3 regions of the Chryseobacterium sp. X308 genome follow, and region 1 is predicted to be linked to each of the others. Evidence: riboswitches for the same ligand, from Rfam matches in the RefSeq annotation. Region 1 holds a riboswitch; each other region holds the start of a gene.
What was found. Region 1 has a riboswitch for cobalamin ahead of LIV57_RS00750 (TonB-dependent receptor plug domain-containing protein). Riboswitches for the same ligand answer to the same signal wherever they lie in the genome.

Region 2: another riboswitch for cobalamin. It lies ahead of metE (5-methyltetrahydropteroyltriglutamate--homocysteine S-methyltransferase); the one in region 1 lies ahead of LIV57_RS00750 (TonB-dependent receptor plug domain-containing protein).
Region 3: another riboswitch for cobalamin. It lies ahead of LIV57_RS13100 (acyl-CoA thioesterase); the one in region 1 lies ahead of LIV57_RS00750 (TonB-dependent receptor plug domain-containing protein).

What each region holds. Positions count from the first base shown of each region.
Region 1 covers NZ_JAJFZH010000001.1:141,657-149,918, reverse strand. The annotation lists gene LIV57_RS00765 (MbnP family protein) at 134-964, shown strand; gene LIV57_RS00760 (cytochrome-c peroxidase) at 957-2,003, shown strand; gene LIV57_RS00755 (transporter) at 2,015-2,962, shown strand; cobalamin riboswitch at 3,055-3,239, shown strand; gene LIV57_RS00750 (TonB-dependent receptor plug domain-containing protein) at 3,348-5,381, shown strand; gene LIV57_RS00745 (YncE family protein) at 5,378-6,511, shown strand; gene LIV57_RS00740 (cell surface protein) at 6,525-7,718, shown strand; gene LIV57_RS00735 (DUF5074 domain-containing protein) at 7,747-8,262, shown strand, end outside.
Region 2 covers NZ_JAJFZH010000002.1:134,509-142,770, forward strand. The annotation lists gene LIV57_RS03665 (DUF1062 domain-containing protein) at 51-686, opposite strand; gene LIV57_RS03670 (aldehyde dehydrogenase family protein) at 1,183-2,598, shown strand; gene LIV57_RS03675 (helix-turn-helix domain-containing protein) at 2,714-3,511, shown strand; gene metE (5-methyltetrahydropteroyltriglutamate--homocysteine S-methyltransferase) at 3,658-5,961, opposite strand; cobalamin riboswitch at 6,134-6,320, opposite strand; gene LIV57_RS03685 (Lrp/AsnC family transcriptional regulator) at 6,516-6,977, shown strand; gene LIV57_RS03690 (hypothetical protein) at 7,063-7,605, opposite strand; gene LIV57_RS03695 (VOC family protein) at 7,706-8,074, opposite strand; gene LIV57_RS03700 (alpha/beta fold hydrolase) at 8,127-8,262, opposite strand, start outside.
Region 3 covers NZ_JAJFZH010000011.1:6,648-14,909, reverse strand. The annotation lists gene LIV57_RS13120 (PspC domain-containing protein) at 218-1,939, opposite strand; gene LIV57_RS13115 (PadR family transcriptional regulator) at 1,951-2,280, opposite strand; gene LIV57_RS13110 (XAC2610-related protein) at 2,809-3,507, shown strand; gene LIV57_RS13105 (HD domain-containing protein) at 3,509-4,099, shown strand; gene LIV57_RS13100 (acyl-CoA thioesterase) at 4,157-4,540, opposite strand; cobalamin riboswitch at 4,656-4,837, opposite strand; gene LIV57_RS13095 (hypothetical protein) at 4,872-5,672, opposite strand; gene LIV57_RS13090 (ATP-binding cassette domain-containing protein) at 5,703-6,365, opposite strand; gene LIV57_RS13085 (GEVED domain-containing protein) at 6,778-7,866, shown strand; gene LIV57_RS13080 (endonuclease MutS2) at 7,935-8,262, opposite strand, start outside.

The DNA of each region.
Region 1 (8,262 bases):
TTAAAAGCTAAGTGTTCTTATTGTGCATAAAATTTATCACTTGATCAACTTAAGTGTAAAACTTTTGTGCCTTTTGAGTAAAAAAAGAATGTTTTTGCATTCAAAAATTATAATTCAACTTAAAAAATCAACAATGAAAATTTCTCAATTTTTATCACTATTCTTTATTGCCTTTACTGTATTCTCTTTTACAGCCTGCGGAAGCAGCAGGGATGATGAGAACCCACAGGATACTACGCCTGGAAAACTTCAGATCAAATTTGAAAATGGATTTAACAATGTGGGAGATATCGTTCTAAATCAGACGGTTCAGACTTCTGCTAACGGACAGAAACATAACTTTTCTGCTTTGAAATACGTCATCAGTAATATCGCATTGATAGACGAAAACGGAAACGAATTTAAATACAACGAAAATAATCCTGACAAAGGAGCTTTTATCGTAGATCAGGCAGATGCTGTAGCCGGAATTGTTTATCTTAATCTGGATGGTATCCCGAAAAATAATTATAAAAAAATAAGATTTGGATTGGGTGTCAGCCAGAAAGCGTATTTGCTGGGACAGGACGGGCAGGCTGAATTCTGGACAAAAGCCAAGCAGAAGGGAATGTCCTGGTCATGGGCGGCCGGTTATGTATTTGCAAAACTGGAAGGGAAATACGGTACAGATTCTCCTTCTAAAGAATTCATGAATCACACAGGAAATATGGGAAATACTGCTGCCAACAATACACCGGATCTTTATCGCGAAATTACATTGAATCTTCCAACAACAGCCAGAGTAACAGGACAAATCCGTCCTTCTGTTCACATTCTTGCAGACCTGAACCAATTTCTGAGCGGAGATAAGGCACTGACTCTTACCACATCCAATGATATGCTTATGGGGTCCAACCAGCACCTGGTAGACGTTACCAATAATCTTACAAAAATGTTTAAAGTAGACCATGTTCACAATGATTAATTTTTTTAAAACGATACTCGTTCTTCTTGTATTGGTCTTAAGCTTCATTTCATGTTCTGATGAGGTGATGCAGCCATTGGAAAAGGACGAAGCCTACAACCTGCAGTTTCCTTCTTATTTTCCGGAAATGACTTTTGACAAATCCATCAATCCGGTGACCAAAAATGGAGTGGAGCTGGGACGAAAATTATTCTATGAAGGTAGACTTTCAAGGAATAATACCATTTCATGCGGTTTCTGTCATATCCAGGAAAATGCCTTTACCCATCATGGTCATACGGTAAGCCACGGGGTAGACGACAGAATCGGAATCAGGAATGCACCGCCCATCCAGAATATGGCTTTTTTGAAAAGATATATGTGGGACGGAGTGATTCACAATCTGAATGAGCAGCCGATCAGCCCGATTACTGACGTGAATGAAATGGACAGTTCTATACCGGAAGCTATTTCGAAAATAAAAGATGATCAGAAATATAAAAAACTATTCAGAGAAGCTTATGGAGACGAAACCATTACCGGAGAAAGAATTCTGAAAGCATTGTCGCAGTTTATGGCTTCTTTAATCTCTGCAGATTCTAAATATGACAGATTCAAACAGGGAAAAGAGCAGCTGACTTCCACAGAAGCCAAGGGAATGGCACTATTTAATCAGAAATGTGCTTCTTGCCACAGCGGCGAATTATTTACCGATGAGAGTTTCAGAAATACAGGACTCTATTACAATACAGAGTTCAAAGATGCCGGACGTTACAGGGTTACTCTTAATCAGGTTGACTGGATGAAATTCCGGGTTCCAAGTCTGAGAAATGTTGAATATACTGCGCCTTATATGCATGACGGAAGGTTTTACACTTTGGAAGCAGTACTCAATTTCTATTCAGATCAGGTGGAAGATAATCCCAATCTTGATCCCCGCCTGAAACAGAACGGTCATGTAGGAATTGCCATGAACAGTCAGGAAAAACAATCGATCATTGCATTCCTGAAAACATTATCGGATAAAAGTTTTATATCCAATCCAAAATTTGCAGAATAATTTATAGAAACATGAAGAAGATTATAGTGATAGTAAGTTTGATCCTGTTTAGTCAGTATCAGGCAAAGATCATCAGAGACAGTGCTTATATTGCTCCGGAAACTTTCAGCAGATTCAATTTTGATGATGACTGTGATGCTTGCGGCTGTGCAGCAGGAAACGGATCTTCCGGCTTTGAGTCATTGTTGAATCCACAGTTTGTCGGAATTAAGTATTTTGCGCAGCATTACAAAGCTAAAGAGAACTTGTTTGTAAAAGACCTTACCCAGGATCAGTATTTCAATACGCTGCAACTTTGGGGGAAAATTCCTCTGACTAAAAAACTGAGTGTTTATGCGAGTCTGCCATTCCATTTTCATGAAAAGAAAACCATGCAGGGAGATATCAGAATCAATGGAATAGGAGATTTAAACCTGATGGGAATTTACCAGCTGATGAGCTCTAAAGATAATTTCCATCATCTGAGCGGAGGTTTGGGCGTGAAAATTCCACTCGGGAAGTTTGATGAAAAAGGAGCATCCGGTGTCAACCCAAGCTTTCAGCTGGGAACTGGCAGCTGGGACTATCAGGCCGCTTTGAATTATAAGTTTCAGAAAAATAAAGTAGCCGTATTGGTCAATACAGACTATACGGTCAAAACAGAGAATAAGAAAAATTACCGTTTTGGAAACCAATGGAACTATGCAGCAACAGGTTTTTATCAGGTTGCTGGAAATGAAAAATCCATTTTTTCTGTAAAAACTGGAGTGCAGGGAGAAGTTTATGCTCAGAATAAACAATTTGATGAAGCATTGCCGAACACTGCAGGAAGTGCTTTGTACGGAAAATTAGGTTTTGAAGCCTCTTATAAAAAGCTGAGCCTGGGAAGTGAAGTCATGCTTCCCATGTACACGCGCCTGGCGGGAGGAGATATTGAAGCTCAATCAAGATTTAGTATTTTTCTGAATATTGGAATTTAAAAAGAAACCCTTGTTGAAATCATGTTAAAGCTCCTTCGGGAGCTTTAATTGTTTATAAATCATGATTTTAGTTGGGGATTAGGAATAATTATTTATCTTTGCCGGAATTTGGTGAGCCGTAAAAAGCTCTTAAAAGGGAATCCGGTGAAAATCCGGGACAGACCCGCTGCTGTAAGCTCCACACCAAGTTTTTGAAGAATATATCCACTGTTTTTTAATGGGAAGGATTTCAAAAATGGAGTAAGTCAGAAGACCTGCCAGACAATAATCGTTTGACGCTTTCGTGGAATAAAGCTTAGGACATCAATGATTCTGTGCAGTAACAGCTGTGCTTTGTCGTTGTATTCTTATACCCATTAGCGTCTTCATTATCCTAAATGAGCTAATGACGCCAAAACTAACTACTTCTGCAATTCATAAAGTTGTTTTCACAATATTAGTGTTAACATCTCAACTTGTGCTTTCCCAAACTAAGAAAAAAGACAGTCTTCAGGAAGAGACCATTAAAGGGATCAATCTTTATAAAAAGAATTTTAAAGAAATTATTCCTGCACAAACCCTGCAGGGAGAGCAGCTGGAAAGATTAAACAGTCATTCTGTAGCAGATGCGCTGCGGTATTTTTCGGGTGTGCAGATTAAAGATTACGGCGGATTGGGTGGTTTGAAAACCATCAATATCCGAAGTATGGGAAGCCAGCATGTAGGGGTTTTTTATGATGGAATTCAATTAGGAAATGCCCAAAACGGCCTTGTGGATCTGGGAAGGTATTCTCTGGATGATCTGGAAGAAATTTCATTATACAACGGACAGAAAAGTGAAATTTTTCAACCTGCAAAAGATTTCGGTTCTTCAGGATCTATTTATTTACAGCCTAAAACTCCTGTGTTTAAAGGAACAAGAAAAACCAATCTTGTGATAAGAGCCAAAAGTGCTTCCATAGACCTCTTCAATCCGTCATTCCGGCTGGAGCAGAAAATTTCAGACAGGGTTTCTGCCAGTTTCAGTGGCGAATTTATGCAGAGTGACGGAATTTACAGATTTAGATATGCTAAGAAATATCCTGATGGACAGCAAGCCTATGATACCATTGCCAAAAGACAGGATTCAGATATTCGGGCAAAACGTTTTGAAACTTCTTTCAACGGAACTTTAAATAACGGAAGCTGGAATATCCGTGGCTACGGTTATATTTCAAACCGCGGAATGCCGGCACCTATTGTGAATGGACGTTTCGGAGGAAGAGGAGCGAGACTTTCAGATGAAAATTATTTTGTACAGGCTAATCTGAGAAAAAAACTGTTCCCGAAATTTGAAACGCAGCTGAAAGCAAAATTTGCCTACGATTATACCCATTTTATGGATACGGTTCGTTCGCAGTCTATTATTTATACCGATAATACCTACATCCAAAGGGAACTTTATCTTTCCTCTTCCAATATTTATTCAATTACACCCAATTGGGATGTCAGCCTGAGCGGTGATTTTCAGTATAATAATCTGGATGCCAATCTGGATAATTTTTCTTATCCTACAAGATATACTACATTGGTAGCATTGGCAACAACGTATCAGTGGAACAGATTCAAAATTTTGGGAAGCCTTTTAGGAACCTTTACATTTGAAGAAGTAAGAAAAAATAAAAGACCGGGAGATGCCAGAGAGTGGACACCTGCGGTGTTTATGAGCTATCAGCCGGAAAAAATTCCGGAGCTTACTCTAAGAGCTTTCTATAAAAGAATTTTCAGACTTCCGACCTTCAATGATTTGTATTATACCAATATCGGAAATACCTATCTGAAACCGGAATTCACCAATCAATATGATGTAGGATTTACCTATCAGAAGAATTATAACAACCGTCTCTTTAAAACATTTTATGCTAAAGTAGACGGTTACTACAACAAAGTACAGGATAAAATTGTGGCAGCTCCGAACGGAAGCATGTTCCGATGGCTGATGATGAACCTTGGATTGGTTGAAATCATTGGTGCAGATGTGAATGTGCAGACAGAACTTCAATTGGGAAAAGTTACTCTTAGACCGTTGCTTTCCTACACTTATCAAAGTGCAAGAGATATGAGTGATCCTGAAGATACTTTTTACCGCAATCAGATTCCTTATACCCCATGGAATAGCGGATCGTTCAGTCTGATGGCAGATTATAAAGACTGGAGTTTCAATTACAGTGCAATGTACGTAGGAGAAAGATATGACGTGAACCAGGATAACATTCAATACAATTATGTGCAGCCCTGGTATACGCACGATTTGTCTGTTCAGAAAAAATTCAACTGGGCGAATCATCAGTTTAAAATAAGCCTTGAGATAAATAATATTTTCAATCAGTACTATGATGTGGTCCTCAATTATCCGATGCCCGGAAGAAATTTTAAACTTATTCTAAACTTTACCCTATGAGAAAACTAAACTTTTATTTTTTATTTCTGGTATTAGCTTTTCTTACCTCATGCCGTACAGATGAAATTATTGTCCGTCAGGAAGTGGTGGAAGGACTTCCTTCAGAAAACACAGCAATAAAAGGCTTTTACATGCTGAATGAAGGAAACATGGGAAGCAATAAATGTACCCTTGATTTTTTTGATTACACCAAAGGAACCTATTACCGGAATATCTACGCAGAAATCAATCCCAATGTCGTAAAAGAGTTGGGAGATGTGGGAAATGATATCAAAGTTTACGGAAGCAAACTTTATATCGTAGTCAATGTTTCCAATAAAATTGAAGTGCTGGATGCCAAAACGGCCAAACGTATTACTTCTATTCCATTACAAAACTGTCGGTACCTTGCTTTCAAAAACGGAAAAGCTTATGCCAGCAGCTATGCCGGACCTGTAGCGATTAACCCGAAAGCCCCGAAAGGGAAAGTAGTGGAAATTGATACGACTTCTCTTTCCATCCAGCGTGAGGTAGTGGTAGGATATCAGCCCGAAGAAATGGAAATTGTGGGAAATACCTTATTTGTTGCCAATTCCGGAGGATATAAGGCTCCCGATTATGATAATACAGTCTCCGTAATCGACCTGAATACTTTTACAGAACTTAAAAAAATAAATGTTGCCATCAATCTTCATCACATTAAAAAAGATAATTACGGTGATCTCTATGTAACCTCAAGAGGAGATTATTATAATGTTCCTTCCAGTCTTTATTTAATAGATGCAGCTACAGGAACAGTTAAGAAAAATTTCCATCTCTCCGTGAGTGAAATGACAATCGTGAATGATAAACTCTATTTCTACGGCAATGAATTCAACTACAATACCCACAGCTATAAAAAGACATTTGGAATCATTGATGTAAAAACAGAACAGATCATCGCCAACAGAATTTTTGACAAAGAATATGAAGATGCCATTAAAACCCCTTACGGCATTGCCGTAAACCCAATCACAGAAGATATCTACATGACAGATGCCAGAAATTATGTATCCATGGGATTTGTGTATTGCTTTGATAAAAACGGACACTTTAAATGGAAAACGGAAGGCGGAAATATCCCTGCCCACTTCGCTTTTTTATACAAATAACCAACCTTAAGACATGAACAGAAATACCTTTACTTATTTAAAAACCGGGCTTTTATCCTTTTTCCTTTTAGGAGCAATTGCCTGTAAACATGATGATGAAGACGAATTTACCTTTAACGGCCTTGATGATTCCTATACCATTGAGCGTTTAAAGGTTTTGAGTATTCCTACCAATGCATCAGGATCGGTTACTTGGAGTATCAACGATTCTATTATTTCCCAAAACTCAGAACTTGAATTTATCAGTGTGAACGCAGATGCTTATCCTCTGACTTTAAAGATCAGGAATAAAGGAAATGAGCAGGTGTTTCATTCTAAAATAATCGTTACCAAAGAAAAAACACCATATACCAGATACATTTCCAAAGTACTGGAGTTCCGCCCTGCCGTAGGACAGTTTATGAATGAAATTCCGGAATACGAACCCGGAAATACTGCCGCGAATATGCTTCAGAAAGCCAATGAATCTTTGGTGGGAGGTAATTCAACCATGATCAGTCTGGGAGGATATGGAGGATATGTAGTGTTCGGTTTTGATCATACCATTCCGAATTTAAATGGACGTGATTTTAAAATACTCGGAAATGTATTCTTTGGGAATGACGCCGCTGACCAACGTTCGGGATCCTGTGAACCGGGAATTATTATGGTGGCCTACGACAGAAATAAAAATGGAAAGCCGGATAATGATGAATGGTACGAAATTGCAGGCAGTGAATATTTTAAAAATGCTACCGTAAAAGATTATAGCATAACTTATTTTAAGCCTGACGAAAATAAAACACCTGTAGCCGGAACTGAATTCTGGCAGGCCGATGTGGAATATATTAAGTGGAGTGACAACCTTGGAAATCAGGGGTTCAAAACAAAAAATACATTTCACGTACAAAGTTACTATCCCTTATGGTTTACCGAGAGTTCTTACGGCTTTTCGGGAACAAGACTCGCCAATAATTTTTATGATCAGAACGGTGACGGATCGTATTGGGTAGGAAAATCATATGAGTTCGGATATGCAGATAATGCTCCGAATAATGATGATTCTTCCAATATTGATATTTCATGGGCGGTAGACAGAAGTGGAAAATATGTAAAACTTCCGGGTGTAGACTTTATGAAAATATATACGGGAGTTAATCAGGAAGCAGGATGGCTGGGAGAAGTTTCTACAGAAGTGGCAGGAGCTTACGATTTACATTTCAAATAATAATACAATCTATTTAAATTAATAAAAAATGAAAAAGTTTTATCTTTTTATGATGCTTTTTCTGTTTGCATGCGTATCCAATGCACAGATAAAAGTACAGGGTGTGCCCAGAAATGATATTTCAGGGATCAGTAATCTTAATACCACTGCCATCAGTTTTTCTGATATTCAGTATTGGGTAGGGTCGGGAACCAATCAGGCTGCTTTTGTAGTACAGTGGAACGACGGTAAAAATCCTGATGCGATGGTTTGGGGATTCAAATGGAACGGAAGTGCTACCGGAGAAGATATGCTGAAAGCTATTGCTAAAGCAGACCACAGATTATATACGTTGCTTTATCAGGGAACACAATTTGGATCAGCAGTCGGAGGGATTGGATTTGATCTGAACGGCCAGGGGACCAATGCCCTGATCAAAAGCGGAAATACCACTTATCCGTTATATCCGGTCAATGGTTTTGTCAATACAACAGCTTATGATTTCGACAGCTACACCATTGTAGATGCTGCGAACGATCACTGGCAGTCAGGTTGGACCGTGAAC
Region 2 (8,262 bases), on a different contig from region 1:
TAAAAAGCCTCCCGATCAACAACCGGAAGGCTTTTATAATGATTGATCATTTACTGTGTTGAGAAAAAATTCTCTTTTCCGATAAGATAAATATTGATCAGCTCCTGCCTGTTGATATCAACAATATCTCCATTCTTGAACTTATATTTCTTTTGAAGAGGCTTCTCATTAAAGTAAACCTTACCTGAAGCAAGCAAGAGGTTCAGTTTAGATGATGAAAGCCCTAAACATGTCCGGATTACTGTTGAGACTCTCATATTAAAATCAAAAGAAGACTGTATTTGAAAAGAAATGAGCTCATCTTCCCTATTCATAAGATCTTCTACAGGAAGATTTGAGTATAGAATTTCATATTCCACACTTTCCCAGTCGGCTTCCACATTATTTTTTCTTCTTATTTCCTGTGAGAAAGCGTATTGCCAGGCAGTTTCGGCATGGTTTTCTGAGAATTTACGGAATATTTCTTTACTGATTGATTCTGTTCTGATTCTTGAAAATACGGTCATATTATAGGTATTGCTGCATTTTACACACCGGTAAATCAGCCATATATCAATATTCTTTTTCTGGGCATTCAGTCTGAATTTATCACTGCATTGAAATCTGTCGCTGTTACATTGATTGCATTTCTTTTTGAGTAAGGGAGTATTTTTCGCTTTTACCTCCCAGATATATTGGGTATTCATTACTTATAATCGTGCTTAATATTCTTTTTGGATTTTTTCCATATTATTCACGCATTACAGAAAGGTATACCTCTGTAGTATAATTCAAAGATCAGGTAAGCTATAGTTTCTCTATGTAGTAAAGTTTTGATCAATAGCATTGGTCAAAGCCGGAATAGCAGAGATAAAGTCACCTTTAACAGTGAATACGATAAATAATATGATGAAATAAAAACCTGTTCGGGCAGAATTACCCAAACGAAAGAACGATCAGCCTGTGGTTACTGAGACTGATACTAAGCGAAAATAAGTTTAAGAGTTGTTCTCAAAACGTTTTTATTTACTTGGTTATGATAAAAGTAGTCAATTTTATTGGAGAACGGAACTTTTTACGGATAAATTCAAAAATAAAATGAACAAGCTTTAGAATGGACCATACAACAAAGAAAAATTGAACTTTACAACAAACCTCTCTTTTTCCTTTCTGCCGAACTTAGTGGTATTAAAATCATCAAAAATGAATCAGATTAATAAAATTTACATCAACGGCGAATTTGTTACGCCAAGAGGAACAGAAACTTTTGATCTTATCAATCCCGTTACCAACCAAAAAACCGGAGAAGTGGTTTTGGGAAATGAAGAAGATACCAGAATGGCCATTGCAGCAGCAAAGAAAGCTTTTACAACTTTTTCAAAAACAACAAAAGAAGAAAGAATCCATTTTCTCAGAAAACTGCATGAAGCTGTAAGCAAAAGAGAAGATGAGTTGGTTGCTGTTATGGTGAATGAATATGGAGGAACTTTACAGTTCAGCAAAATGAGTGTCCAAAATGCAATCTCTGCCTTTACAGCTACGATCAATACTTTAGAATCTTATGATTTCGAAAGAACGGTGGGACATTCCAAAGTACGTTTTGAATCTTTAGGTGTAGTTGGAATCATCACCCCATGGAATGCCAGCAACAGCTTTATCTGTAATAAACTTGCTACAGCCATTGCTGCCGGATGTACAGCCGTCATCAAACCCAGTGAAATGAGTGCAGTACAAACCCAACTGCTTACTGAATGTTTCCACGAAGCCGGCCTTCCGGAAGGAATTTTCAATATTGTTAACGGATTAGGAAATGTAGTTGGAAATGAAATTACACATCATCCAGATATCGCAAAAATCTCTTTCACCGGATCTACACTTACAGGAAAAGCAATTGCCAAAGGAGCTGTAGACACCATGAAAAGGGTAACCCTGGAACTTGGAGGAAAGTCTCCTAATATTATTCTTGAAGATGCCGATTTTGAAAAAGCAATTCCTATGGCTGTTTTCGGGGCTTATATGAATAATGGTCAGGCCTGCATCGCCCCTACCCGATTATTGGTTCCGCAAAACAGACTGGAGGAGGTAAATGAACTTGCTAAAAAAGCAGCCGGTCAGGTAAAAGTAGGAAATCCTGCTGAAGAAGATACTCTTGTAGGGCCTATGGTGAGTACAAAACAATTTGAAAGAGTACAAAGTTATATCCGTCTGGGACAGGAAGAAGGAGCCGTTCTGCTTGCAGGTGGTGAAGGAAAACCGGAAGGTCTTGAAAGCGGTAATTTTGTAAAAGCGACCATCTTTACCAATGTCCGTAATGATATGCGTATTGCGCAAGAGGAAATTTTCGGACCTGTATTGTCTATTATTCCTTATGCTGATGAGGAAGAAGCAATTGCCATTGCCAATGACACCACTTATGGTCTTGCTGCTTATATCAGTTCTGATAATCATGAACATGCGGAACGTGTAGCTGCACAGATTGATGCCGGAAGAATCTGCATTAATGGGTTTGCCCACGATCCTTATGCACCTTTCGGAGGTTTCAAACAAAGCGGTATCGGGCGTGAATATGGTGTATTCGGACTGGAAGCTTACCTGGAACCCAAAACGATTCTGGCCTAGTAGGATCTTCTTCACAGCAAAATATTCTCAGGATTACTTTGCTGTGGAGATTCTATGATCCTGAAAAGTTTTGTAAGTTTGAATAAGAATTGATCAAGAAACAACTTTCTGAGCTATGAGCGAAAATAATATTCCTTTTCCCATCAATTATTCCTGTCATTTTTCAGAATTCAGGGAAGGAGAACAATTTGCACGAATTCACAGCCTCGGCCTGGTACTTTCCGGGGAAATGGAACTTAATGACGGCATCACAAAAACGATATTTAAAGAAGGAGAACTCTATTCTGCCAGAAAAAACCATTTATTAAAATTTGCAAAATATCCACCCAAAAACGGGGAAATCAGAACCATATCCATCTATTTTGACGATGCCATGCTTCATGATTTCAGCCGAGAATATGGATATCAGGCAGAAAAAAAGGACAATGTCCAGGCCTATATAAAACCGGAGCAAAAGGCATTACATTCTTTTATGTACTCATTATTAGCGTATGAAGATCTTCCTGCTTCTGAAGAAATACTGAGACTTAAACAAAAAGAAGCTCTCCTCTTACTGTTGAATTACGATCCCGGTCTTAAGGATATTTTGTTTGATTTTTCCGAGCCTTATAAAATAGATATTGAAGCTTTTATGAATAAAAACTTTCACTTCAATGTCAATGTAGAACGTTTTGCTTATTTAACGGGGAGAAGTCTGTCTGCATTTAAAAGGGATTTTCAAAAGATATTCGGAATTCCGCCAAGACAATGGCTTCAGCTTCGAAGATTAAAGGAAGCCCATTTTCTGCTAAGCCAAAAAGGAAAGTCCGTTTCTGATATTTATTTAGATCTTGGATTTGAAAATTTATCCCATTTCTCATTTGCCTTTAAAAAACAATTCGGCTATCCGCCAAGTGCTTTACAGGCAAAATAACTTAGATTTTGAACCATTAAGATCCTATCAGAACGATTTTCAACTACTTTATTCTTCAAAAATTTTAATAGTTTAAAAATAACAGATCGTGCCATGAAAATCATAACACGATCTGAATTATTGAATCTAATTATTGTAAAAGTTTTCTAAAGTGCATATTCTACTGAAGCTTCTTTGGCAGCAGCCACCATTGCAATTAAAGCTTTTTCGGTTTCTTCCCAGTGTCTTGTCTTCAGTCCGCAATCAGGATTTACCCAAAGCTGATTAGCAGGAATGACATTCTGAGCCTTTCTCAGCAGTTCAGTCATTTCTTCTTTCGATGGTACTCTTGGAGAATGGATATCATATACTCCCGGACCAATTTCATTTGGATATTTGAAATCTGCAAAAGCATTCAGCAGCTCCATCTGAGAACGGGAACATTCTATCGTAATCACATCGGCATCCATATCGGCAATATTTTCAATAATATCATTGAATTCGGAATAGCACATATGTGTATGGATCTGGGTAGCATCTTCTACTCCGCTTGCTGAAATTCTGAAAGCTTCTACGGCCCATTTCAAATAGTTCTGCCAATCTGCTTTTCTTAATGGAAGACCTTCTCTGATGGCAGGCTCATCAATCTGAATAATTCTGATTCCTGCTTTTTCCAGGTCCACAACCTCGTCACGAATAGCTAAGGCAATCTGCTTACACGTTTCTGAACGAGGCTGATCATCACGTACAAAAGACCACTGTAAAATGGTAACCGGACCTGTTAACATTCCTTTTACCCATTTTTCAGTCTGAGATTGGGCATATTGAGACCAGTACACCGTCATCGGTGTTGGACGGGAAACATCACCGAAGATCACAGGAGGTTTCACACAACGGCTTCCGTAGCTTTGTACCCAACCGTTTTTAGTGAATACAAATCCTTCCAGCTGTTCTCCGAAATATTCCACCATGTCATTTCGCTCAAATTCTCCGTGAACCAATACATCAATTCCGATGTCTTCCTGCCAGCGGATTGTTCTTTGCGTTTCCTCTTTCAGTAAGGTATCATATTGTTCTGCTGTCAGTTCTCCTTTTTTAAATTTTGCTCTCCAGCTTCTCACTTCTGCGGTTTGCGGGAATGATCCGATCGTAGTGGTTGGGAACAAAGGAAGCTGCAATACTTCCTGTTGCTCTTTTTTACGGATTTTGAAGGTGTTTATTCTCTGAGCATCTTTTTCAGTAACAGCACTGGCTCTTTGTTTTACCTGATCATTATGGATAAGAGAAGAAGTTCTTCTACTCTCAATTGCTTTTTTATTTTCTTCAAATGCTTCAAAAATCTGTTCATTTTCCGTTCCGGAAGCCAGTTCTTTAAGCGTTACAACTTCTGCCACTTTTTGTTTGGCAAAAGCCAGCCAGTTTTTAATTTCCGGGTTAAGACTGGTTTCAAAATCCAGGTCACAAGGTGAATGAAGCAATGAACATGATGGTGCAATGAAAATCCTTTCAGATCCTAATTTTTCAACAGCTTTACTAATAAAAGACAGCGACTTTTCGTAATCATTTTTCCAGATATTTCTACCGTCAACCAGTCCTAACGAAAGGCTTACACCTTCAGGAATGCTATTCAGAATACCATCCAGCTGTTCAGGATTTCTAACCAGATCAACATGCAATGTATTGACAGGAAGTGAAACGGCAAGTGAAGTATTGTCTTTTAACCCGTCAAAATAGGAAGCCACAATAAATTTCAGTTTCGGGAAACGTTTTCTGATTTCGGCATACACATAACGGTAAGTTTCTTTGGCTTTCTCTGTTAAATCCAATGCCAGGAAAGGTTCATCAAACTGAATCCATTCTGCACCCTGTTCCTGAAGTTTGGCTAAAATCTCTATATAAACAGGAAGAAGACTTCCGGCCAGATCCAGTTTATCAAATCCTTCTTCTTTTTCTTTTCCTAATAACAGATAAGAAACCAGCCCGATAATCACCGGTTTCGCATTGATTCCAGCTTGTTTTGCTCCTGCAAATTCATTGAAAATCTTATCTGAACTGAGCTTAAACTGTTGATTTTTATAAAATTCCGGAACGATGTAGTGATAGTTGGTATCGAACCACTTGGTCATTTCCATGGCAGTGATATCCAATCCGTCTTTCTGATAGCCTCTTGCCATGGCAAAATAAAGGTCCAATTCAGTATTGTTTTTTTTAAGCACCACTTCATGGTACCGTGTTGGAATGGCACCTACGACAAGACTCATATCCAATACCTGATCATAATATGAAAAATCATTACATGGGATAAGATCTATTCCTGCTTCTTTCTGGATATTCCAGTTTTGACTGCAGAGAGTTCTTCCGGTGTTCAGAAGTTCTTCCAAAAGGATTTTACCTGACCAGTACTGCTCGCAGGCTTTTTTGAGTTCTCTTTTGCTACCAATACGCGGATAGCCAAGAATGTGAGTTTGCATTTTTTTAAACTTTTTAATTAAACTTATTGGGAAGTCCTTTAAAATGCTTCGTTATGTTTTGCGGAAAAAGTTTCAGGAAAATAGTGACATAGCAGACAGTGTATTTCCCTTCAGAAGAAAATACAAAATTTGATATACCATCTGTATGACCCAAAGCTTCAGCCCGCGAAAGCATTGTCAATTCAGTAAAGGCAGGTCTCCTGACTTGTAACAGTTTCTGTCATCCTTCCCGCTTTTGGCAGTGGATCTGCAAGGACAGAAACTTTTGGTGGGTTACTTACAGTTGCGCGACAGCTCGTGATTTGCACACGATTCCCTATTAATCTACGTTAAGTAAAACCTTTCCTGTTTGATGAAGTATCTGTAAAGAACTGTACTTTTACCTTTAACAAAGGTTGTCAGTAAAAGTTTTTAATTTTGTGTAAAATTAGTAATACAGAATAAAACCACAATTGAAAACAAATAATTAAGCAAATTAAACTTCATAAAGTAAAAATAAAAGCATATAATTCTTTATATTTGACTGTTTTAATCATTTAAAAGAATAATATTCTGTGGAACAACTCGATGATAAGGATGTACAGCTGCTCAGGCTGCTTCAGAACAACGCCAAACTCACCGTTAAAGAACTTGCTAAAGAAGTGAACCTTTCTACTTCACCGGTTTTTGAAAGGGTAAAAAGGCTTGAACAGGAAGGTTTTGTTAAAAGATATGCAGCAGTTCTTGATGCTGAAAAACTGAACCGCGGATTTACGGTGTTCTGCCAGATCAAACTTAAAATTCACGACCGGTCCGTGGGGTATGATTTTGTAAAAGAAATTTTAGAAATTGAAGAAGTTGCCGAATGCTATAATATTTCCGGAGATTTTGATTTCCTTCTGAAAGTTCAGGTTCGGGATATGAAGCATTATCAGGATTTTGTATTTAACAAGCTGGGATCCGTAGATTCTATCGGCAGCACGCACAGTACGTTTGTGATGGCTGAGGTAAAAAATAACCATGGACTGACGATATAGATTTTCTTTTAAAGTTAACGCCGTCTGAGGATAAAAAAATCCGTCAATAATGACGGATACTATAATTATATAATTTTTTCAGTACTCAATTGGCTGCGGGATCCATTAGTTCTGTTGTTAAACCTATTGATTTTAACAGGTTCTTACTGTCGAAAAGCAATGTTGTATAATGTTTCCCTTTTTTAAAAACCAGTTTTGAACCTCCAGGAAATTCACTGTCTGCTCCCGATTTTTGTATTTTGGCATTGTACTTACCGAACTTCGTTTTACTGTCCTGTAATGTACTTTTATTCAGAACAAGACCAAAAGGAAGTCCTTCCACGATGACAGGTTTATTGTCTGAAGTCACAAAAAACATCTCATTGATACTATTGTCTTTTCCCAGGCTGCAATAAAGCTCCAATCCTGTTTTCATGGGCCATTTTGCATATTTTTCTTCGTTGGCATCTTCATAAAAACCAGTTTTTACGTTCAATGCTTTTGAAATTTTATCCGGAGTCTGTGGGAATATGAATTCTGAGTTTTTGTCCAGTAAAGAACCTAACGCGGCTGTTTTCTGTGAAAATGCAGTTGCACTTAATACCAGAAAAAAGATGGTGACAATGAAATGAAATGGTCTCGTCTGCATAAAAATATTTTAAATTGTAATGATTTGATGGCTAAAGGTATTAAAATTTTGGTTAAAGCCCCCTTTTAAGCAATTTTTTACATTGTATTTCTGTTTTTGGCTATTTTCTTTCCTGTAAATTGAACACGATACCGGCAGGATCGGTAATCCAGTGCATATTTTCAGGAAGCTCTTCTATTTCGTCACAGGTTTCCACACCGTTTGACAGCAGATATTGTGTAGCAGCTTCTACATCGGGAACGGTAAGCTGCAGCCATGTTTCAGAATGGGTATAGTTATCAACACAATCCAGCCAAATAATATTATTCCCGAATTTTACTTCGTGAGTCCTGGAAACAGTAGGATTATTAATGGACCTTTCCTCCACTTCTAATTTTAGAATTTCTCTGTAGAAGGCAACTGTTTTTTCATATTTATTTTTGGGAATTTTGATAGCGATATTAATTCCTGCCTCAAATTTTGTATTCATAGTATAGATTTTGAACTTTATAAACAGATTTCAATTCTTTGATGGCATTCTATTATTTCAAAAAACCATTAAGATAATTCAGAATCATTGCCGTCTGCATCATCAGGCTCACATGAGTTTGTCCCGGAGCGATAGCCAGCTGGGATTTTGGTAATTCGCCCATATCTGCAAAAACATCACCTCCCAAT
Region 3 (8,262 bases), on a different contig from region 1:
AATCTACGATTTTCATTACGAATTCCATTGCAAATTGTATCATGATAAGGCTGCGTTTTTGATTGGTTGGTTATTAAATTTTAGCTTTACGAAATTAAAACTTTTTTTTCACATAAGAAACTAAATGGAGCTTTATTTTCACTTTTCTGAGAGAAGAAGGGTGTGAATTTCAAACGGTTGCCATCCACCCACACCTTCTACCACTCTCTGAAGTTAATTATTTAGTTTGTATGGAAATTTCGTTTTTTCCGTCTTTGATTTTGATGTCCATATCTTTATTTGATTTTTTAATATTGGACACTGCAGAATCAATAACTTTCTTTGCCTGGTTGTTCGGAACTTTTTTACCGTTTACAATGATGCTGTCTTTGTCATCAGAGTTGTACTCAATGCTGGAACCGTTTACCGTGATTTTATTTTTTTCGATTCTGACACCGTTGTTGTCTTCATCACTGTCCTGATCATTATCATTGATTCCGTCTCCGTCTAAGTCTCCGTCCATGTTGATACGGTCTTTTTTCATCGATATAACCACCATTTTCTGAGGAACTACAAGTTCATAATCAAGGCTGTAATCTCTGAATCTGTGCTCATATGGATACTTGATGTAGTTCGGAAGTAATACTTTATTGTTGACCACTTCTACAGGAACTGTAAGCTGGATAGGGAAGTTATACCCTTTTCCTTCTTTTTTGATGATCAGATACGGTGTTTTGATGTCCGGTTTTCTGGTTACATCTACAGAAATATAATCTTCTTCATACACTGATTTTTTATCAGAATAAATATCATTGTCATACGCTTTGAAGCTTTGAGGAATGTTGATCTGTTTTACATCTACATACACTGTATCTGAAGTAGTATTGATGGCAACATTTTCTACATCTTCCTTACTTCCTCTGTAGATCATATCTTTCTTAGCCATGCTGATACCGAAGTAAGTTCCAAGACCGATCAGAAGAAGGAATAAACCTCCTACAACCCATCCGATATTTCTCAGTTTTGTTTTCGGAGAGAATATTTTGATACTTAACAAGCTGAAAAGGATTGCCGGAATTAAACTTCCGATCACCATCATCGCAGCCAGTACTTTATCCAATCCCTGATCATCCATATAGAATCTGATCTCATTAGCTCCCGGGAAGTCTGTGTCCATTGCGAAAAGGGCAAATAATACAAACACTCCGATAATGCTGCTTACAGCCATCAATACAAAGAATCCTCCTACAATATACTTAAATACATTCCAGATTCCGCTTCCTGCATTGTTGATGTACGGCTTGTTTTCGTTATAGATTTCTCCGACCCTCTGAGTAGATTCATTGGCAAACTGTACCAATTTATTAGACTCATTCTTAAGATTGTCGAAGTTCATAGGCTTTCCCTGCATTTTCAGGAAATCTGCTGCTGTTTCAGCTTTTGGAAGTACGATCCAAAGGATTACATATAGAAGACCTATTAATGAAGAAGAAATGGCTGCTGTAAAAATTCCTAATACGAAGATTCCCAGCCAGATTGCTCTCATGGTAGTAATATCCATTCCTACGTACTGAGCTAAGCCTGCGCAGACTCCGGCAACTTTTTGTTTTTCGGGATCACGGAACAGCTGCTTTTTATCGGTATAATGAGTTCCTGAATTATAGTTTCTGGCAGATGTTTTTTCAGAATAATACGCTTCTTCCTGCTCTTCGATTTTTTCAGGGCTTCCGATCTGTGCGATTACCCTTTCTACATCGGTATCGTTGATCACTTCACGTTTTCCTAAAGAATCTTTGAAAATTTCCACCATTCTTATTTCTATGTCATGCATTACTTCATCAGCCTCAGAAGCATCCAGAGAGCTTCTCAGTGCGTTCAGGTAATCGCTGAGCTTTATATATGCGTGTTCTTCTATGGTAAAAGAAAAACCTGCGAGTCCTATTGAGAGTGTCTTGTTCATAGCTTTGTTTTTTAATTTTGTTGGGTGATTTGGTTTACTGAGGCTGTCAGTTCATTCCATGTATTGAGAAGTTCATCCAGGAAAAGTTTTCCTTTTTCTGTGATCTGATAATATTTTCTGGGTGGTCCTCCGGTAGATTCTTCCCATCTGTAAGAGAGAAATTCTCCGTTTTTAAGTCTTGTAAGAAGAGGGTAGAGGGTCCCTTCCACTACATCCAGTTTTCCTTTTTTCAGTTCATCAATAAGATCAGAAACATACATTTCGCGGTTATTGATGAGACTTAGAATACAGAATTCCAGAATTCCTTTTCGCATTTGCGCTTTGGTATTTTCGGTATTCATCTTTGATAAGTTTTGTTAATTAGTTATATTTTTAGAAAAATGCCCCTAGCTAGCTGAGCCTATTCCAATTTTACATTACAAAGATATGTAAATAAAATGGTATTATGCAATACAAAGTAGTGAAACTTTTAAAATAAATAATTTAAAATACTGATAATCAGATGAATAATTTTTATCATGATTTTTAAGTAAAATGAATTTTGGTTGAAAATGGCTGAAAAGTTTAAATTTTTTTAATGAGATTGAGAGAAATGAAGAGAAAAAAATGAACTTTTATTAATTATTACTCATTACCCATTACTGATTACTCATATCATAGCCCCGATAGCAGCGGTTACCCCACAGCAGCCACGGCTTTAGGCAGGCGCGAGGAGTATGAGCGGATAGCGGGAGAAAGCTTCTTATCTGTGAATACTGTTTTATGGAAAGGGAAATTCTGGCAGATAATGAGAACGTGGATTTTGAGATCGGTATTATGATTCGTATTTTTGTTAGAAATAAAAAAACATCCAAATCATTCCTATTACCATGAATATTTTAAATAAGTACAGGCACTTATCAGTATTTCTTTTGGGACCGCTCTGTTTCGGGCAGTATCAGTTTGAAATTAAAAATGTATCAAAGAACTATGATGCAGTCATTCAGACAGAAAACTGTTACGATGACCGATGTGGAGGAAAAGGAACGGTGGAACTGTTTGACCATAAAAACAGCAAAGTACAGACTTTTGTTTCTGATGATCTTGTTGTATATGCGGAACAAGGCCAAAAACTGGTTCGCGGGAAATTGATTCCGCTTTCAAAGGATCAGCGTAGTGTAATTGTAGATGATTTTAATTTTGACGGCACCGAAGATGTAGCGATAAGAAACGGAAATATGGGAAATTACAGTTCGGCTTCTTATGATGTTTATGTATTCAATACTACAAGAATGGCATTTGTAAAAAGTGAAGAACTTACAGATCTGGGCTCAAACGGTTTTGATTTTTTTGAAACAGACGCCAAACGAAAGCGTCTTATTTCCTACGGTAAGTCCGGTTGTTGCAGGATTTTTACAACAGAATATGCCGTTATTCCGAACAAAGGGCTGGAGAGAGTGCTGGAAAAAGAGGAGGATATGACCAATGAGGATCAGGTAAAGGTCATAACGAAAGAAAAGATCAATAATAAATGGATTACCAGAACAAAGGTATATCCGTCAGATCAATATAACAGAAATAAAAAGTAAGATGAAAATTCAGAAAGAGATAGATTTTATTCTGGCAGTAGATGCGCTTAAAAATGTACAACGAAGAAATTATAATGCAGACGATTCCCGAAGAGAGAATACGGCTGAACATTCCTGGCAGATCATTATTCTTGCCCAGATCCTTTATCCATATGCTAAAAACCGAGCTGATATTGATTTGCTAAGAGTGATAAGAATGCTTTCCATTCATGATCTTGTGGAAATAGAAGCCGGAGACACTTTTATTTTTGATGAAAAAGCTATGGTCGGAAAGTTTGAAAGAGAGAAAGCTTCAGCCCAAAAGATCTTTGGAATTCTGGATGAGCCTTTACGTACAGAATTTTTTAACCTGTGGCTGGAGTTTGAGGAAGAGAAAACACCGGATGCTATTTTTGCCTGTGGAATCGATAGAATTATGCCGTTTATTTTAAATTCCCATACTACAGGAAAGAGCTGGACAGAAGCCGGAGTGACGGAAAGACAGATCCGGAATATGCTTGAAAATGCAATCAGCAGAGCATCAGACGAAATGGGAGAGGCTTTTGAACTTTTATTGAACAGAAGTCTGGAAACAGAAAAGGTATTGAAATAATGTCAATGAAAATATTTAAAGCTTCGGGCGGCCAAAGGCCGCCCGAAGCTTTATAATTTATAGTATCTGGATTGGTTTCTTGAATTCGTCGATGGCTACAAAAGTAAAATCACCTACAATAGCTTTTTCTCTTTCATAGGAGTACATCTGTTCAGTGTAAATTTCAACATTAACCTTCATACTGGTTTTTCCCACGTAGGAAACTTTCCCGATCAGTTCCACAATAGTTCCGGCAGGAATAGGTTTTTTGAAATCGATCTTATCACTGCTCACGGTTACCACTCTTTTTCTGGCAAAACGGGTTGCGGTGATAAAAGCTACTTCGTCCATCAGCTGCATGGCAGTACCTCCAAAAAGGGTATCGTAATGATTGGTTGTGTTTGGGAAAACCGCTTTAAAGATTCTGGTTTCGGATGCTTCAATTCTTTCTTCTGTAGTCATATATCATTATTAATTAAAGCGAAATGAAAGGATACTAAAACAACAGAATAATGACAGGAACTTATAGAATTCCTGAAACAATCCATCAGATCAATACAACTTCAAATCGCGAAAGTTACATGTTTAAGAAAAAGGCAGGTCTCCTGACTTGTAACATCATTTATCTCCTTCCCATGCCTCGCACAGTGGATCTTTGATAAAGACTTCAGTTACTTTACAGTTGCGCGACAGTCCGTGATTTTCACACGGTTCCCTTTTAATCTGCAGTGATGCAGAACCAATTTCTGTGATGAATAAGCGTAAAAACTTTTCGAATGCAAAAATAATGAATTTATTCCGGATTATGATAAATAATCTGACTGATTACTCTTCCCTTCTTAATTGTCCAGAGTGTTGTATATCTGTTTTCCCCTGAACCATTGATCATATAAAGGAAAATATTATCATTGTCGAGAGAAGTTACCCCGATGTTCTCAAAATCCATGGTAGGCTGGAACATGTTTTTGATGGCTTCCCTTACAAAAACAGAGCCTCTTCCGGGCTGCTGCACTCTGATGGATTTGATTTCGGTCATTCCTTCAGGAAGGTCATTACCAATTCCCCATGGTTTTACTTTATCAATCGTAAGAATTTTTCCATCTGCATCTTTTTCCTTTTTACGGTAACCTGCATTGGAAGGGTAAATATCAATCACTACTTTGCTTCTTTGGGCAGTAGGGATTTTAGGATCGGAATTGTCGGTAAAAATCAAAGATCTTCCGTTTTTAGATTTGGATGGAGTATAGGCGGGAAGCTGGTCCACATAGGCAATACGTCCTTTATTCACCATTCCTTCTTTATCCAGAGTTTCATAACGCACAAAAGGTTTGTCGTCATCCTGTTTTTCGGGATATTTGATCCAGATCCATTCCGTTTCTCCCGGAGCCGGCTTTACATAAACAAATACATCACCTTTGCGCATACGGATCTTATCTACAATTTTTCGGTAGTCGTCTTTATGTACGCGTACGTTGGCATATCCTTCCTCAGCTTTTACCACTCCAAAAGGAACTTTAGTCTGTCCTTTTACAAAGACAACAGATAAGATACTGAAAGCAGATAAATAGAATGCTTTGTTTATGAAAGTCATCATGAAATTTTTTTGATCCCTCAAATATATAAATTAAATGCTTTTCGGAAGATAATTATACCGTTGCAGTTCTTTTAAATCTTGTATTTGTTTCAGATAGCCTTCACGCAGAAGAAATATTTGGTGTGAAATATCAAGAACTTCCTGATAATTATGATCAGAAATAATGAATCCCTTATACGCAGACTGTTCAATGATTGCAGCTTTCAATGCTGCAGAAATTTTCGGAGAAAGGCTATGGAAAGGTTCGTCCAGTAAAACAAAATCAGCTTCAGAATAAATTGTCATTAAAGCTTCAATGACTCTCTGTTCACCTCGGGAAAGATTTTTAGGTTTTTCTGACAAAAAAGGACGGATCAGATCTGAAGTCAATAATAGATCTGTATTTTTCTTATTGCAAAAAAGAGGAATTAAGGTTTTAATGGTATTGTACTTCGGTAAGAAAATATCCTGTGGCAGGTAAGCAATTCTGTTTTTTCTATCGGAAATGCTTTTCAGAACTTTGTCATTGTATCTTATAAACTGGGTATCACTACTGACAGTTCCAAAAATAATTTTTAATAATGTTGATTTTCCGGCACCATTTCTGCCCAGAATTCCAATAATCTTTCCGGTTTCACATCCTAAATAAATATCCCGCAGGATATTATTATCTTTAAAAGACTTGGTTATGCTGTCAATATGAAGCTTACTCATAAAATTCCTGTTATTATTTTGATAATCACACAGACAGATACTGTGAATCCCCAAAGGAAACTTCTGGAAAACCCTAAATTGGCATAAAAGTAATATTCGTTTTTAAACCTGAGTTCATATATAAAATAATGAAGGACAGGAGATATTAAAAGAAAACTCAATCCAAAGTTCTCAATATTGAAAGAGGATAAACAAGAAGCTAATAAAGAAAATATCAAGGTGGGAATTATTATTTTTTTATAAAAAATCCAGAGAGTAGAAATACTTTTGAACATATATTAAAGCATAGAGTTTCTGTGTGTTTTACACTTTATTGTCAAAAATATTAAAAAATACAATGCTATATGGAGAAAGTATGAGCTATATTCGAAAAAACACCCTATTTTTCAAGAAAATTTTAAAACTAATAAACATGACCAAAAAACTACTTTTTGTATTCTCTTTTATGTTGGGAATATCCAGCTTTCAGGCAACTCACAAAATAGATGAAGAATCCCAATCTTTATTGTATTGTGATACCAATGCTCCAACAGGGCTTCAGATGTCGAATATAACGCTTACAACGGGAACAGTTACCTGGACTGCAGATCCCAATACACCCAATAACAGGATCAGATACAGAATACCGGGAACTACTACATGGATGGCAGCTGATGTTGCCTCAGGACAAAATTCTTTCACAATTACAGGTTTGCAACCTTGTACAACGTATGAAGTACAGGTTGTGAAAGTGTGTACGACACAGGGATTATGGTCTAATCCTATATTTTTTACGACTACCATTAATTATTGTGCAAGTGCTTCTACAGATACCACGATGATGCATATTTCCAATGTGACTGTAAATTCTACAGGAGTTAACACACCAATGGTAAGTGACTCCGGACCTTCCAATTATACTGATTACAGAAGTGATCTGAGTCGTAGAGTTAAGTTTTTTATAGGAAGTACAGGAAATAAGCTTTCAGTAACCAATACGTGGATGGGGACACCCGGGACAACAACAGTAACGGCGTGGATTGATCTTAATGCCAACGGAATTTTTGAATCCAACGAAAGAGTGATGGTGGCCAATAATGTTACTCAGGCTGCTCCGGCTGTATCTGTGTTTACGATTCCAAGTCTGGCAGCAGTGACACTATGTGGCGTTACCATGAGGGTTATTTCCAGTCAAACAATACCTTTAGATGCCTGCAGTACATTTACCTATGGGGAAGTTGAAGATTATGGAGTAGATTTAATCAATCTCACCCTTGGATTGGAAGAATCAGGAAGGTCTGTAAAAACTGAAATTTATCCTAATCCCACATCTGATATTTTAAATATCTCCGGAATTTCAGAAGCTGCCGATTATGAAATTTATAATATAGCAGGACAGAAAATTGACGAAGGAAAAGTTTCAAATCACCATGTAAACCTTAACCATTTATCAAAAGGAGTTTATTTTATCCAGCTGAAAGATAAAGAAAAGGTAACCCGATTAAAATTCATTAAGAAGTAAAAATAAAAAAGAGAGAGTACCTTTGGGTGCTCTCTCTTTGTATTTGCGCTAATTTAATTTCTTATTTATTAAATTCTTTCAAGTTCATCTGCATCAATGGTTGTCTTGAAAGTTCCGTAATTGACAATCACTTTGTTTCTGGAAATTTTCTCAATGGTTCCTACACTGGTACTTCCTGTAATACGGACACGTTGTCCGATTTTCATCCATACGGCACGATCGGTTTTACGCTTTTCCTCAAGTTTTTCATTGGTTTCAGCAATTTTTTCAATCACTTCTTCTTTTTTCAGCTGTTGAGTGATTTTTCTCTTAACAACCTGAAGGCGCTTGGATTCATCCTTGTCTGTCCCCAGTTTTCGGAATTTTTCCTGTTCAAGAAGCTTTACAAAATCTTTT